DNA from 3 places in the Ruania alba genome. Region 1 is predicted to be linked to each of the others. Evidence: riboswitches for the same ligand, from Rfam matches in the RefSeq annotation. Region 1 holds a riboswitch; each other region holds the start of a gene.
The links. Region 1 has a riboswitch for S-adenosylmethionine ahead of BLU77_RS17170 (rhodanese-like domain-containing protein). Riboswitches for the same ligand answer to the same signal wherever they lie in the genome.
Positions count from the first base shown of each region.

Region 2: linked by a shared signal. The riboswitch ahead of BLU77_RS15850 (methylenetetrahydrofolate reductase) and the one ahead of BLU77_RS17170 (rhodanese-like domain-containing protein) in region 1 are both predicted to bind S-adenosylmethionine.
Region 3: linked by a shared signal. The riboswitch ahead of BLU77_RS09370 (LLM class oxidoreductase) and the one ahead of BLU77_RS17170 (rhodanese-like domain-containing protein) in region 1 are both predicted to bind S-adenosylmethionine.

Region 1 is NZ_FNTX01000002.1:1,511,761-1,516,904, forward strand. It holds gene BLU77_RS22210 (TOMM precursor leader peptide-binding protein) at 1-286, opposite strand, end outside; gene BLU77_RS17150 (hypothetical protein) at 283-636, opposite strand; gene BLU77_RS17155 (hypothetical protein) at 650-916, shown strand; gene BLU77_RS17160 (hypothetical protein) at 972-1,862, opposite strand; gene BLU77_RS17165 (hypothetical protein) at 1,810-2,352, opposite strand; SAM riboswitch class I at 2,541-2,622, shown strand; gene BLU77_RS17170 (rhodanese-like domain-containing protein) at 2,627-3,046, shown strand; gene BLU77_RS17175 (O-succinylhomoserine sulfhydrylase) at 3,060-4,283, shown strand; gene BLU77_RS22970 (response regulator transcription factor) at 4,346-5,144, opposite strand, start outside.
Region 2 is NZ_FNTX01000002.1:1,186,390-1,191,533, forward strand. It holds gene BLU77_RS15840 (alpha-amylase family protein) at 277-2,538, shown strand; gene BLU77_RS15845 (hypothetical protein) at 2,657-2,857, opposite strand; SAM riboswitch class I at 3,108-3,210, shown strand; gene BLU77_RS15850 (methylenetetrahydrofolate reductase) at 3,260-4,168, shown strand; gene metE (5-methyltetrahydropteroyltriglutamate--homocysteine S-methyltransferase) at 4,306-5,144, shown strand, end outside.
Region 3 is NZ_FNTX01000001.1:2,032,413-2,037,556, forward strand. It holds gene BLU77_RS09355 (glutamate-5-semialdehyde dehydrogenase) at 1-1,305, opposite strand; gene BLU77_RS09360 (MFS transporter) at 1,410-2,645, opposite strand; gene BLU77_RS22025 (hypothetical protein) at 2,829-2,984, opposite strand; gene BLU77_RS09370 (LLM class oxidoreductase) at 2,996-3,820, opposite strand; SAM riboswitch class IV at 4,089-4,203, opposite strand; gene BLU77_RS09375 (CHAT domain-containing protein) at 4,274-5,144, opposite strand, start outside.

The DNA.
Region 1 (5,144 bases):
CCGCGAACGCCAGGGCGAGTGTGAGCGGGCTGAGCGTGACGGGTGTGCCGAACATCCCGATCGCGCGCAGCTGCTCCACGGCGAGGCGGGCGGCGGGGGAGAGGCCGGCAGGTGTGGGCGGCTCCGGTGACCAGCACGCGGCCAGCTCGTCGGCGATCGTGCCGGGAACGTCGTCGACCACCCACACCTCGTCCGGCCCGGCGGTGGCCACCAGGTAGCCGCCCTCGTCGCTCAGCCGCCACCCGGGTGCGCCGACGACCGGACGGTCACTGGCGGGCGTCGTCATCGGCCGGCGCGCTGTTTGCGCAGCGCGGCACTGATACCGAGGATCCCCGCGATCGTCAGGACGGGGATGGCGACGATGCCGATGATCGCGAGTACGGCGCTCTCCTCGTTGAAGAGCAGCAGCCACAACGCGACCTCGGCGACAAACACGCCTGCGCCGACGGCGAGCACCAGCAGGGGCACCGCGACCGCGGCCGGGCCGGATGCCCCGGCGAGCCGATACCCGCCGATCGCCAGGCCGGCCGTGAGCAGCAGACCGAGGGTGGCCGTGATCATGATGCCGGACGAGTCGTCTGTCGCGAAGCCCAGCAGCGCGACGGCGATGCCGAGCGGCAGTGCGAGCGCGGCCATCACGAGCCCACCGGTGCGGCCGGGCCGTGGTTCCGGCGCCGCGACCGGGTGGACCGGTGGGGTGGGGTACGGCGCCGGCACCTCGGACGGCGCCGGCGGGCTCGGCGGCTCGCCCGGCCGGGTGATCTGGGCAAGCAGCAACGGCAGTGCCACCGAGGCCGCCACCGCTGTGCCTGCGCAGCAGCAGCAACAGCAGCACCCGCAGCACGACGGCGTCGTCGGACCGCCCGCCGGGGCCGGCGAGAACTGGTTCGGCGCACGCAGCAGGGCCATCCGGTGAGCATAGGACAGCGGCTCCGGTGGTGCCCTCCGCCGGGGCCGTACGCCCGAGTGGCTCAGCAGTCGGCGGGGTCGCCGGACCGGAGCGGCCGGTAGGCCACGTCGTCCGCGCCCACGGTCGCCGTCAGGGACGGCCCACCGGCGCTGGTGCGCTCGGTCAGCAGGACCTCCACCACCACGGTCTCGCCCTCGCGCGCCGCCTCCCACGCGGCGGGCAGGTCCCGAGTGTCGGTCACCCAGGTGACCCCGTTGAGCGGGCCGAGCCGGGAGATCCCGCACGCGGTGCCCAGCTCGAGCCGGTAGGGCCAGGGATAGCCGGGTTCGATCACCCCGCCCGGTCCGGCCGGCTGTGGCTCGTCGGCGGCGTCGATGAGGTTCTCGTCGGTGCCGAGCTGGTCGTCGGTGGCGGTGCTGCCCGGCTCCCGCAGGCCCACGTCCACCACGGTGCGTTCCTCGGGGACCCCGGCCGGCGGGTGGTCGGCGCTGAGCTGCACGTGGAACGGGCCGGCCGGCAGCATCGCCCGCTCCACCGCCACCAGGTAGGAGTGCGGGTTGGCGTCGTCGGTGCAGGCACCGGGGCTGCCGGGGACCACGATCTGCCCGTGCAGCACGCCATCGGTCACGGCCACCCCGTCGAGCCGGATCGGGCAGCTGGAGCCGTACATCGCCCCGAACCACACCACGATCTCGTCGGTGAAGCTCACCTCCGGACGCTCACCGCTCATCCCTGCGCGGTCCCAAAGCTGCTCGTACTGGGCGAGAGTGGTGGCCACTCCGGTGCGGTAGACCTCACCGGTGTGCTCGTCGCCGAGGAGGCGCCAGCCCTCACCCTCGGTCGGCTGATCGCCGGCCGGCACGATGTCGGCCGGGTGGCGGCCGGAGACACAGATCGGTTCAGTCGCGAACGGCTCCAGCGCCGTGAGGTTCTCCTCGGTGAGCGCCGTCACCTCCACCGACACCCCCCGCGGTCGATCGCCACCCCGAGCTCAACAGCACGCCCTCGGGTGTCTCGGTATGGATGCGATCGGCCAGTGCGGTCAACTCGGCTTCGGTGTGCTCGGCCGCGACCACCGCCACACCCTCATCGGGGAACTGCTCCGCGGCCTCGGCACGGCGCTGGTCGACGTCCTCGGTGAACGCCACCGTGACCCAGCCGTTGCGCTCGCGGTCGATCCACACCCCGGCGAACCCCGGCAGGTCGAGCGCCCATGCCTGCACCTGCTCCACCGGTTGGTCGTTGCCCACGTACACGGGCTCGTCGCGGTAGTCCCCCTCCGGTGCGCGCAGCACCTCCGCCGTTTCACACGCCGGGAGACCGTCGGCCGCGCCGGCCCCGGGAGCGGCAGTCCCAGCATCCGGGGCCGTCTGCCCGCAGGCGGTCAGGACGAGCACGCCGACGGCGCACCCCGCCATGGTCATCAGTCCTGCGTTGCGCATGCGTGCCCTCCGCTCCTCTCATGTGGTGTGTGTTCCGACGGCGGCCGGTGTTGCACGATCGTGGGAACCACCGTGGCCCGTCTGACCCACCGACGGCGGTGTGTCACTCTGCCGGTGGTGTGTCAGACTCGCTGCCCGCGATGTGACCTGACGTGACAGGTCCGCGCATCGGCGCCTACCATGCTCGGGACCCATCCAGAGCAGCTGAGAGATCTGGCTCGATGACGCTGCAGCAACCACTCCGGTGCTACCGCCAGAACCCGATGGAGGAGATATGACGTACGCAGGAGACCTCACCCCGACGGACGCCTGGCAGTTCCTGATCGACCATTCCGACGCTGCGCTGGTGGACGTGCGCACCCGCGCCGAGTGGTCGTTCGTGGGCGTACCGAACACCCGGCCGATCGACCGGCCCACCGCGCTGGTGGAGTGGAACACCTTCCCCGACGGCGCCCGCAACGCCCGCTTCATCGACCAGCTCACCGAGGCCGGGTACGAGCCCGGCGACGGGAAGCCGCTGGTGTTCATCTGCCGCTCCGGGCAGCGCTCCATCGCCGCCGCCGAGGCCGCGACCGCTGCGGGCTTCGGCCCGGCCTACAACGTGACCGACGGGTTCGAGGGCCCCACCGACACCGAGGGGCACCGCGGGTTCAAGGGGTGGCGCGCGGACGGGCTGCCCTGGGTGCAGAGCTGAGCGGGGAAATTCAGTGAGTGATCCCCGCCCGCAGTCGTCCCTGCCCGACGGGCTCGGCCCGGCCACGCTCGCCGTCCGCGGCGGTCAGCAGCGCACCGAGTTCCGGGAGACCTCCGAGCCACTGTTCCTCACCCAGGGGTACACCTACGACCGAGCGGCCGACGCCGAGGCGGCCTTCCTCGGTGAGGCCGACCGGTTCATCTACTCCCGGTACGGCAACCCCACCGTCTCCGCGTTCGAGGAGCGCCTGCGCCTGATCGAGGGCGCCGAGGCGTGCTTCTCGACGGCGACCGGCATGTCCGCCGTGTTCACCTCGCTCGCGGCGCTGGTCTCCTCGGGCAGCCGGATCGTGGCCGGGAACGCGCTGTTCGGGTCCACCTTCGTGGTGCTCAACGACATCCTCGGCAAGTGGGGCGTCACGGTCGACTACGTCAACGCCCACCGCATCGAGGAATGGCAGGCCGCGCTGGCCACCCCGGCCGATGTGGTGCTCTTCGAGACTCCCTCGAACCCGATGCAGGACATCGTGGATGTGGCGGCGGTGACCGAGCTCGCGCACGCCGCCGGTGCCACGGTGATCCTCGACAATGTGTTCGCTACCCCGATCCTGCAGAAGCCGCTCGAGTTCGGTGTGGACGTGGTGGTGTACTCGGCCACCAAGCACATCGACGGCCAGGGCCGGGTGCTCGGCGGTGCGATTCTCGGGCCCCGGGACTATGTGGAGGGCCCGGTGAAGCAGATGATCCGCAACACCGGCCCCTCGTTGAGCCCGTTCAACGCCTGGGTGCTGCTCAAGGGCCTGGAGACGCTCGCGGTGCGGGTGCGGGCACAGACCGCCGCCGCGCTGGAGATGGCGCAGTGGTTGGAGAGCCGGCCGAGGGTGCGCGGGGTGCGCTACCCCTTCCTGGACTCCCACCCTCAGGTGGCCCTGGCGAAGGAACAGATGACCGGCGGAGGCACCGTGGTCACCCTGGACCTGGACATTGACGGCTCCCCGGAGGAGATCAAGACCCGCAGTTTCGCCTTCCTCGACTCCCTGCAGTTGGTGGACATCTCGAACAACCTGGGCGACGCGAAGTCGCTCATCACCCACCCAGCCACCACCACCCACTCCAAGATCGCCCGGGAGGAGCGTTACGCCGTCGGGATCACCGACTCCACGGTGCGCCTCTCGGTGGGGCTGGAAGAGGTGGCGGACCTGCAGGCGGACCTGACCCAGGCACTGCGCACCTTCTGAAATGAAACGTCGATCTGGCGATTGAGTCGGGCAGGCGCAACAACCAGATTGACGTGCGATTCTCAGATCAGGCCGGTGTGCAGCCCGTGGGTGGCGGCACCCGTCCGTGAGGTCTGCCCGAGCTTGGTGAGGATGTTCGCCACGTGACGATGCACCGTGTGCTCGCTCAGGACGAGGGCAGCCGCGATCTCCGCGTTGCTCATCCCGCGCGCCACCAGGGTGAGCACCTCACGCTCCCGAGCCGTCAGGGGGCTGGCCCCGGGAAGGTCGAGGGCGCGCACGAGCCGGCGGGCACGGGCGAGGTCATCCCCGGCTGACAGTTCCGAGAGCACCTGCAGCGCGTGGCTGAGATGGCGCCGGGAAGCGCTCCTGTCCCCGGTGGCTGCGAGCGCTTCGGCGAGCGCGAGGCGCGTGTGCGCCTCGTCGAAGCGCAACCCCTCCGCGTCGAAAGCCTGCACGGCCTCGGTGAGCATCGGGACAGCCTCCGCGGGACCGACGAGCAGTGCGCCGGCCGCTGACGCTGCCGCCGTCAGTGACCGGCTCCCGGTGAACTCTGCGATCTGGCGCAGCTCGGCCACATACGCGCCGGCGGCTTCGGCCTCGCCGGCCGCCGTGGCGATCACGGCTGCCGAAGGGAGCACCTCGGCGCGCGCCATCCGACCGTGCGCGGGCAGTCGGTGGAGCAGCCCGCGGATGGCGGTCCAGGCGTTCGTGGCGTCGCCGCGGGCGAGCTGCATGCGTGCCTGTCCGATGATGGAGAGGGGGTGGAACTCGGCCTGCGCGAAGAGCGCCTCGGCCTCGTCGAACCGCCCCTGCCGACGGCGCAGCTCGCCCAGCTGCGCGACGGCCTCCAGGCGTGAG
Region 2 (5,144 bases), 330 kb from region 1:
CGAGCCATCGGTGATCTCCTCTTGTAAGGTCTCGTGCCGGAGAGCTAATATCGAAGATGCGCCGGTGATACGAGCGAAATCGTGACCCGAACAGGTGACTGTGATCTCCGAAAAGCGTTCCGATTCGCATGTGCACGTTCTGGAGTCCACAGCGATGTGGCGATCGACGTGAATGCGGATAACGAATCTCGGGAACGAAGTTCTTGATGACTCGCCCGGTTGTCGGCGTATCCATAATATGCCGCGCTGATGCGTCGAATGATGGGAGAGAGTGCCATGGAACAGAGTCGTCGCACGTTCCTCGTAGGTGGTGGACTGGTAGCGGTCGGGACCTTGCTTCCGATCTATCCGGCCGCTGCAGGGACCGTTCCGCAACGAAAGAGCATGCCGCGTCTGGCGAACGTGGGCGCCGAGGACGGATCTGTGCCCGACTGGTTCACCGCAGAACGTGTTCAAGGGATGACACATGCGTCCCTGTGCGGCATCCGGGGCTATGTGGACGAACGCCTACCCGAGGTGCCGGGCCTGTTCGCAGATGTGGGTGCCACGGTCCAGACTCACCTGATCAAGAATGAAGGGATCGAAGATCCATGGTGGCCTGCTGACCAGCCGCGGCATCCCGACGACGGATCGCGCCTCTATGACGGTAACCGGCTCACGTGCGACGGCGATATCGAGCTCGACGCCGGTGCGAACGTCAGTCAGGACATCATCGACCGTGTTCATGATGAGGGCGCGCGGATCATCGCCTACTACTGGTTCATGTCAGAGCACCGGCTGGCCGAGCTGTATCCCGAGTGGGTCTGCCGAGACGTGAACGGAAACCCCCTCTCGCACCCACGCAAGGGTGACTACCTCGATATCACTGGTCCGTACGGCGAGGTGGTGCTCGATCGTTTGCTCGAGCTCTCGGACATGGGCGTTGACGGGTTCTTCTTCGACAACCGCCACCTGCCGTTCGACGGGATCTGGGGCAGTGCGATCCAGGACTCCTTCGAGAGCGAAACCGGACTCAGCATGCCGGCCGGGAACGACCACCACGATCCGAACTGGCGCCGGTTCATCGCTCACAAGGCTCGCAAGATCGAGGACACGATCCTGTGGTGGCGCGATGAAATGAAGACGCGGAACCCAGAGTCGTTCTTCATCGTGAGCGCCGCCTCTGTCCCCGCCCTCACCCGGCCGGACTCCACCACACGCCTGTGCCGCATCGCGGACTCCACAAAGTTGGAAGTCACGCTGGCGACGAAGACCTTGATGAATCTCGACATCTTCGAGGACAACCCGGACCTGGCGCAGCCCCCGGAACACGTGAGCCAGGCGCTCGGTTGGGCCGTGGTCAACGGTGCAGCGAATGGCCGCCCCTCCCATGTGTGGACGACGGGAGTGCCGAACACCGACCACGCCCTTGCCATGGTCGCGCATCTGGTCTCTCATGGATGTGTAGCCAACGTCGATGTTCACCCGGCGGTGCTGCTCGGGATCAACCAGCCGCGTGGGAAGACCACGATCGAGGCCGCGCGCGAGGCATTCGACTTCGGAGCGCGCCTGTCTCCGCACTTCGCCGGCACTCAACCGCTGCGATGGGCAGCGTGCCACTTCGCGGAGGAGAGCCGCGAGGCCCGCGCTGGGGACTACCGACAAGCGTGGGAGGAGGTGATGTGGCCACTGACCGGTGCCTATCGGGTGCTCACCCGGGCCGGTGTGCCGGTCGGCGTGGTGAACGACCACCAGCTGGCGAACGGGGAGTTGGACGACTATCAGCTTCTGGTCTTGACCAATCCCGATGAACTGACGGCCGAGCAGCAGGCATCCGTGGATGCGTTCGCGGCATCTGGTGGCACGGTCGTGGTGAACGACCCGTCATGGCCGTGGAGCGACCCGGCGGCCACCGGCGACGCAGAGGACGCGTTCCGAGCTGTGGTCGCGGATCAGTTGTCCGACGCTCCAGTCGTCGTAGCCGAGCGTCCGCAGGACTCGTACGCCTTGGCCTATTCGCGGTCGGACGGTGCTCTGGTCGTCGCGGTGACCAATGACCTCACCTGGTTCCAGACGAACTCCGGCGGCGGTGTGCCTCCCGGGGAAGAGAACCCGGTCGGACCGCCGGCATCGGGCGTCCGCGTGACGTGGCGGGCGGGGATCGGGCTCCCGGCGCCTGCTCAGGTGACCGAGGTGCTGACGGAGACTGTCCTGGACGTGGAAGTCAGTGACGGGATCTGCAGCGTCGTGCTGCCGGACTTCGTCTTCATGGGCCTGCTCGTGGTCGAGGATGACGGTAGGGAACCGGAACCGGCGGCTCCCTACGATGCCGCGCGGCAACACCTCGACGATTACGACGCGGACGGTTCAATCGGCACAGCCGAGTACCGGCGGATCAGAGCGCAGCTGAACTCGGCGGAACGCTTCGCAGATCGAGGTCAGGGGCGGCAGGCCGACCGTGCGCTGGACCGTGCGGTGGACGTGGTGGAGCAGATCGACGATGACGCGGCGCGAGAGCACCTCACGGCGATCGTGACCGACCTGCGCGCACACCTGTAGCCCACGCATCCGGGCGTGACGCGTGGCGCCCTGCGACCGGGGTGCCTACTACCGGGCGGCCGTGGCCGAACCTGCATGCGCCGGTTCGGCCACGGCGCGCGTCTCGGGCTCGGCCGTGTCACGCACTGCGACGGCTCTCGGAGAGCAGCGCGTCCAGCGCGCCCAGATCGTCCAGCAGTGCCATCTCCCGGGTATCCAGCCCGGCCGTGCCGGCGTGGTCGAGCCATTCGGCGTCGGCCAGTGCCGCCAGGACGGCGTCTCGCTCGTCGCGCGCACCCGCCAGGGTGAGGTTCTCATGCAGACGGTCCGTGCGTGCCATTCCGCGTTCCTTCCTGCGTGCTGCGCTTGCTCCCGAGTCTGCACCCGAGCACCGACACCGGGGCGGCCGCCACCCCGAGCACTCTCTGGATCGGCGCCCAATCCCGAAATCAAACGTCGTTTTGCCTGCTGCGTGGTAGCCAGATCGACGTTTGATCTTCGGGTGCTGGTGTTGCCGCATGCCATGGACGGGTGGTCTCAGTCGGTGATACGCGGTGTAGATGCCCTCCCGGACCGGTAGCATCGAGTGCAGACCATCCAGAGCGGCTGAGAGTCCTGGCTCGAGGACGCCGCAGCAACCCCCCAACGGAAGCCTCCCGCGGGGAAGGGTGCTACAGCCAGGTTCGATGGAGTCATCTATGCAGGCACAGATTCACCCACATCCGAACCGTGGCGGTCGCTCATGACGACCGCCACTCTCTACCGCAGCCCTCGCCCGGACCCGTGCGTCTCGTTCGAGCTCTATCCACCGCGCACCCCGAAGGGTGAGCAGACTCTGACCCGCACCGTCGGTGCCCTGGCGGAGATTCAGCCGGACTACTTCTCGGTCACCTATGGGGCTTCCGGGTCCACCCGGAACACCTCTCGTGACCTGATCGGGCGCATCCTGAGCGGCACCCCGGTCACGCCACTGGCTCACCTCACCTGCGTGGGCGCGAGCGAGGAGGACCTCTCCGAGTACGTGAGCTCACTGCTGGAGGCCGGGGTCCGTGACTTCCTCGCCCTGCGCGGTGACCCACCGGCCGGACAACCCGACTGGCGGCCGCACCCGGACGGCCTGACCCGCGCGAGCCAGCTCGTGCACCTGCTGCGGCGCCTCGCCACCGAGCACCTCGGCAGCGACGGCGCCGACGTCAGCATCAGTGTGGCTACCTACCCCGGTGGTTCCTACGACGAGTCCGGTCGCCCGGTGGTGTGCCCGAACGACGTCTCCGCCCTGCTGGAGAAGCAGGCCGCGGGCGCCGACTTCGCCATCACCCAGTTGTTCTACGACGCCAGGCACTACGCCGAACTCGTTCAGGCAGCACGTGCGGCCGGCGTGCACATCCCGATCGTGCCGGGCCTGATCCCGCTCACCGACCCGAACCGGCTCCGCCGCATGGTGGAACTCACCGGTGTGGCCGTGCCCCCGGTGCTTCTCGAGCATCTCGACGAGGCCGCCGACAAGGAGGAGGCCTACCGCCGCGGGCTCGCCGCCAGCGTGCGCCTGGTGCGCGAGGTGCTCGAGACCGGGGCACCGGGCATCCACTTCTACACCTTCAACTCCTCGAGGGCCGTGCTGGACCTGCTGCACGCCTCCGGTCTGCGCTGACCGACTGACCCACGTCACACCCGCCTGATACCCGCCCCCACCTCGCCGAACGCAACGTTGTGCGGCTTCTGCCTCCCCAAAAGCCGCACAAGGTTGCGCTCGGCAGGGTGGTTACTGACACACGTCTGGAGATTGTCATGTCCGATCACCTGCCCGCGTTCCCCGCCAGCACGATCCTCGGTTACCCCCGCATCGGCCCGCGTCGAGAGCTGAAGCGTGCCCTGGAGTCCTTCTGGTCCGGGGCCACCACCAAGGCCGATCTCGCCGAGGCCGGCGCTGCGCTCCGCACCCGCACCCGCACCCACCTGACCGACCTGGGCCTCGACCCGCAGGCCGCCGCGATTCCGTCCGACTTCAGCTACTACGACCAGGTGCTCAGCACCGCTGTGGCCGTGGGTGCCATCCCCGAGCGGTTCGGCATCGATGCCTCCACCCCGATCAGCCTGGCCGACTACTCCCGCCTGGCCCGCGGGGACGCCGAGACCGCCCCGCTCGAGCTCACCAAATGGTTCGACACCAACTACCACTACCTGGTGCCCGAGATCGGTCCGGACACCCCCCTGCGGCACGCGCCCGGCTCGGCGCCGGTGGCGGAGTTCGCCGAGGCCCAGGCGACCGGCGTGCACACCCGGCCGGTCGTCGTCGGGCCGGTCACCCTGCTGGCTCTGGCCAAGGGGACCGATCCGCTCGCCCGGCTGGACGAGCTGGTGGCCGTGTACCAACAGCTGCTCGCAGAGCTGGCGGCCGCGGGCGCCACCTGGGTGCAGCTCGACGAACCCGCTCTGGTCAGCGACAACGGCGCGGTCCCCGCAGCGCAGCTCGGTGAGGCCGCTGACCGCGCCTACCGCACTCTCGCCGCCACCGCCGACCGCCCCGGGATCCTCGTCGCTGCCCCGTACGGTGACCTTCGGGAGCGCTTCGCCACGCTCGCCGGCACGGGCGTGGAGGCGATCGCCCTCGATCTGGTGAAGGGTGA
Region 3 (5,144 bases), on a different contig from region 1:
TCACGGACGCACGTGTCCGTCGCCCTGCACGATCCACGTGGTCGTGGTGAGCTCGGCCAGACCCATCGGTCCGCGAGCATGCAACTTCTGGGTGGAGATCCCGATCTCGGCCCCCAGACCGAGCTGGCCGCCGTCGGTGAACCGTGTCGAGGCGTTCACCAGCAGCGCCGCGGAGTCCAGCTCAGCGGTGAACCGTTGCACGGCACGCACGTCCTGAGAGCAGATCGCCTCGGTATGCCCGGAGCTCCAGGTGCGGATGTGCTCCAGCGCGGCATCCAGGTCCGGCACCACGCGCACCGCGATGTCCATGCTCAGATACTCGGTGCCCCAGTCCTCATCGGTGGCCGGCACCACATCGGCCGACGGCGGAGCACAGGCGGCCGAGGTCTCGTCCGTGTGCAACCGCACACCAGCAGAGTCGAGCGCGGTCAGCGCCGCGGGCAGGAACGTCTCTGCGGCGTCGGCGTGCACCAGCAACGTCTCCACGGCATTGCACACGCCCACCCGTTGGGTCTTCGCGTTCAGCAGGATCTGCACGGCCTGGGCGACATCGGCCGTGGAGTCCACGTAGAGATGGCAGTTGCCCACCCCGGTCTCGATCACCGGGACCAGCGACTCGGTCACCACCGTCTGGATGAGTCCGGCCCCGCCGCGTGGGATGAGCACGTCGACCAGCCCGCGGGCACGCATCAGGGCGCGGGCGCCGGCACGACCGTAGGCGTCGACGGACTGGATCGCCTCGCGCGGCAGCCCCGCCGAGACCAGGGCATCACCCAGGATCGTCACGATCGCCTCGTTGCTCGCCGCCGCAGCCGACCCGCCGCGCAGCAGCACCGCATTTCCGCTCTTCAGCGCCAGACCGGCGGCGTCCACCGTCACGTTCGGTCGCGCCTCGTAGATCATCCCGACGACGCCCATCGGCACCCGCAGCTGGCGCACCGTGAGCCCGTTGGGCAGCGTCTGGCCCCGGACCACCTCCCCGACCGGATCGGGCAGCCCGGCGAGCTCGCGGAGAGCGTCAGCGATGCCGGTGATTCGATCCGGGGTGAGGCGGAGGCGGTCCACCAACCCTGGGCTCATCCCGTTCGCGGCCTCGCGCTCGGTATCGACGGTGTTGGCGGCCAGGATGGTGGCCTGCTCTGCTTCCAGTGCGTCGGCCAGCGTATGCAGCGCAGCGTCCTTGGTGGCACTGGTGGCGTTGCGCAGCGTCCGGGCGGCACCCTTCGCAGCACGGGCAAGGTCACCGACACCAGCAGTCGCCTGCTCGTCCGTGACCTGGGTCGGGTCCTGAGTATCCACGCTCATCCCGCCAGGATACGACCCGCCGGCACTCACTCGCCGCGACCGGGACGACGGTGATACGTCGGGTGAGGTGCCCATATCGCGGGGCCTGACGCATCACCGTCGACTCAGCTGGTCGCTTCGCGCGGGAGCCTGGTGCTCTGCGCTCGACGGAGGGCTCGCGCACCGGCCAGCGAGATGATCGCGGCTGAAGACGCCCCCACGATCGTGACGGCGAAGGCCGGGGTGTACCCGCCCCAGTCGGCGAGCCGCCCGGCCGCGCTCGAGCCGATCGCGTACCCGAGGCCGGTCGCAGCGGCGAGCAACGTCATCGCGGCACCGAGCCGGCTCGGCGGACTGATCCGCTCAGCCAGGGTGAAGGTGGTGATCATCGAGGGGGCGACGGCGAGGCCGAGGACGACCAGCACCGGGACGAGCCCGCCGATGGAGGACACCAGCAGCAGCGGCAGGCTCAGTACCGCCAGAGCAACCGTGAACAGACGCAGTCGATTCTCGTACCGGAACGCCTCGGGCACCGCGACGACGGCCAGACCGGCCGTCACCGAACCGATCCCGAGCAACGCGTGCAGCAGACCAGTCAGGCCCGGCTCCCCCGCCTCGGTGGCGAGCACCGAAGCCCCCGCCTGGACCGACCCGAAGATCATCCCGATTGTGAGCTGGGCGAACACCAGCACGAACAGCACCGCCGGCAACCGCACCGCAGCGACCGAACGGTCCGGCTTCGGCACCACCGTGGCCGTGGGGTGCAGGGCGAACCACAGCCCGAACACGCCGAGCAGCACACCAGCGGTGATCAACGCCGCAGACGGGTTCAGAATCGCCGCCACCACCCCGACCAGGGCCGGCCCGAGCACGAAGCTGGCCTCGTCGGCTGCGCCCTCGTAGGAGAAGGCTGCATCGACCATCCGCTGCTCCGCCCTGCCCGAACGTCGTGCGATCGGGCGCCATCGCACCCGCGCCATCGTCCCGACCTGAGGCAGGAACGCGCCGCTGGCACCCGCGATCAGCACGAGCGGCCACCACGCTTCGCCCGAGGTGTAGCTCGCGGCAGCGAGCACGAGCCAGATCAGTCCGGCGGCGCCCACCACCGACTGCACGAGCAGCACCCGGCGCTGTCCCACCCGGTCGGTGAGCGCACCGGCCAGTGGGGAGGCCACCGCGTTCACGACGGCGGTCGCACCGGCCGCGGCACCACCGGCACCGTAGGAACCGGTCACCGCTGAGACCAGCAGCAGCGCACCGATCTGCGACATCGCCAGCGGGAGGCGGGCGAGGAAGGCGATGATCACGTAGATCGCGCCGGTGAGGGAGAACAGGTTCCGGTAGGAACTCAGCGGGGACATTCATGCTCCAGGGTGCGACGGTGTGCGCACCACCCCACCGCTGGTGCGCGCCATGCCCTGGTCGACGCCGAAGCCCGACCGCAGCAGCAATGCTACGCCCTGATCCGCAGAATCCGACGTCGGCCGGCTGTCGCCCGCCTCACACCGAGGCGCCACGACCTCCAGGTCGACGTCGGATTCTGGTCAGGCGGTGGCGTGGCTGCGCTGACGTGCCGGAGTGCGGCGAGTCGTGCGACGTGCCGGCGCCGTGTCCACCGCGGCGGTGCGCGGCTTGCGCAGTCCGCGGGCCTCCAGCTGCGGGATGACCTCCTGCACCAGTGCGACCACGTCGGTGGGCACCGAGGCGGGGATCACGGTGAACCCGTCGGCGGCTCCCCGTGTACCCAGGTGGCCCACAGGTCGGCGAGGTCGGTCGCGGTTCCGATCGAGCGCAGCGGCACCTGTCGCGGCTGGGTCTCCAGCGAGGTGAGCAGGTCCCATCGAGCCCGCGCACTCGGGGCGTCGGCGGAGATCACGGCGTGCACATCGACGAGCACCTGCACATCGTCGGGGTCGCGGCCCCACTCGGCGGCAGCCTCACGGATCGCGGTCCGGGCGGCCCGGGCCTCCTCGAAGGTGGCCACGCTGATCCGGGCGATGTCGCCGCGCGCGGCGGCGAGCTCACCGTCCACTGGGGTACGCACCGGAACCACCACCTGGGGGCGGGTCGTGGCACTGGTGCGCTCCGCCGTCGTGGGCCACGTGCCGATCACGGACTCGACCGCGCGCAGGCTACGCGTGCCGGACTCGGCGACCTCAAGCTGCCAGCCGGCACGACCGGCCGAGGCGCGGTGCACGCTGGCGACCGCTCCGCCGACGTGGTCCGGGCGGCTCCCGGTCAGCGGCACCGTCGCCACCAGGGTGGCCGAGGAGGTGTGCCGGGAGAGGCGGGAGGCGGCGACGGCGCCGTCGAGCCAGTCGTCCCGGCGACGCTGGCCGGCGGCGTGGAAGGTCTCGTCCAAGGCCAGCACGTCGACCCCGCCCTTGTCGGCGAGGGAGGCGAGCCCGGCGAGGCGACCCATGATGAAGGACTCGGCGTCGGAGTCCTCAGCGCGGCGCCATTCGCGCGGTGCGCCGGCGCCGGAGAGATCGAGGGCGATCAGGGAGGTGGGACGAGCAGCGGATGCAGCAGACATGGGAAGTGTCCTTTTCAGCGAGAGGCCGGGGGCTCGATCGCCTGATGCACGCTGGTGGTGTCACGCCACCGGCAGGTGTGCACCTGGGGACCGAGGGTGATGCCGAAGGGGCAAGAACGCCCGAGACATCGGATGGAGCTCGGCTCAGGCCGGCATGCGACAACAGCACATGACACAGGGGGTGACGCTCAGTGCGGGCCGTTCGGGCACTGTGGTCCAGTCCTGGATCATCTGCTGAGGTGTCCTTCTCTCGTTCACCGCATCTGCGGTGCTGCGCTTGCCCCGCACCAGTTGGCCGGGGCCAGGTCGTCACCCGGGGCACCCCACCGCACAGGAGGGTTGCCGGTCAGCTGGCCGGGGCCGTCTCGCTGACACTCAAGACCTTGGTCAGTACTCTACGGACGGTTTGGATGACGTGTCAACCAAATCGTGAGACGTGAGAGACGTCACAGATCACCCGGTGCCGTAGCACTGCACGGCACAGTCGAGCGCGTCGCCACCGAACGCCGTCGCGACCGCCTCGGCCGGGCTGCGCCCGCCGGCGAGCAACTCGTGCAGCCGGGAGAATCGCTCGAGCGCGGCCGTCTCGGCGATGTCGGCCGGCGCCGCCACCACAGTGCGCGCTCCCGCGTGCAGCCACGCCCGCGCCATCCCGAGCGAGCCACCGGCTGCCCCGCACGCGGAGAGGACCACCACGGGCGGCACCCGACCGAAGAGCTCGACGTCGTGTCCGAACAGGTCGCCGTCGGTCAGCTGCAAGGAGGCGAACAGTGGGTGCGCCTCCCGGTCCTGACCGTGGGCGCTCACATGCAGCAGATCCACGTCCGCAGCGAGGGCCTCGGCGTCGTGGCACCGGTCCCCTGCCGTCACCGTGTGCGTGTGCCATCGCTGGCGCACCACGTCCGCCTCCGCGCTTCCGGTGCGGGTACCGGGCCCGACGACGACTCCGACGTCGCCGATCGGGTCGTGCCGATCGCCGTTGCGCAGCCAGGCGCTCGCCGAGGTCGGCACGGTCACCGGGACGTCCGCAGTGCTCGGCAGCTGGCCCCACGGCATCCGAGCCATCACCGCCGGGGCGGTGACGACGAGCGAGGACGCCCCGCATAGCGCGGGCTCGAGGATGTGGTCGAACGCCTCGATCCGCTCCTGGAGAGCGGCCCGCACCACGGGGGTCGCGAGCTGTGCTGCCATCGTCAGGTCCGCGCTGAGACCCCCGAGGAGGCGCGCCATGTGTGCCCACTCGCCGAGGTCGAGGATCTCCTCGCGGTCGCCGAGCGTGAGGGCGATGAGGCGGCCCTCGATCTCCATCAGTGTCACGTAGCGT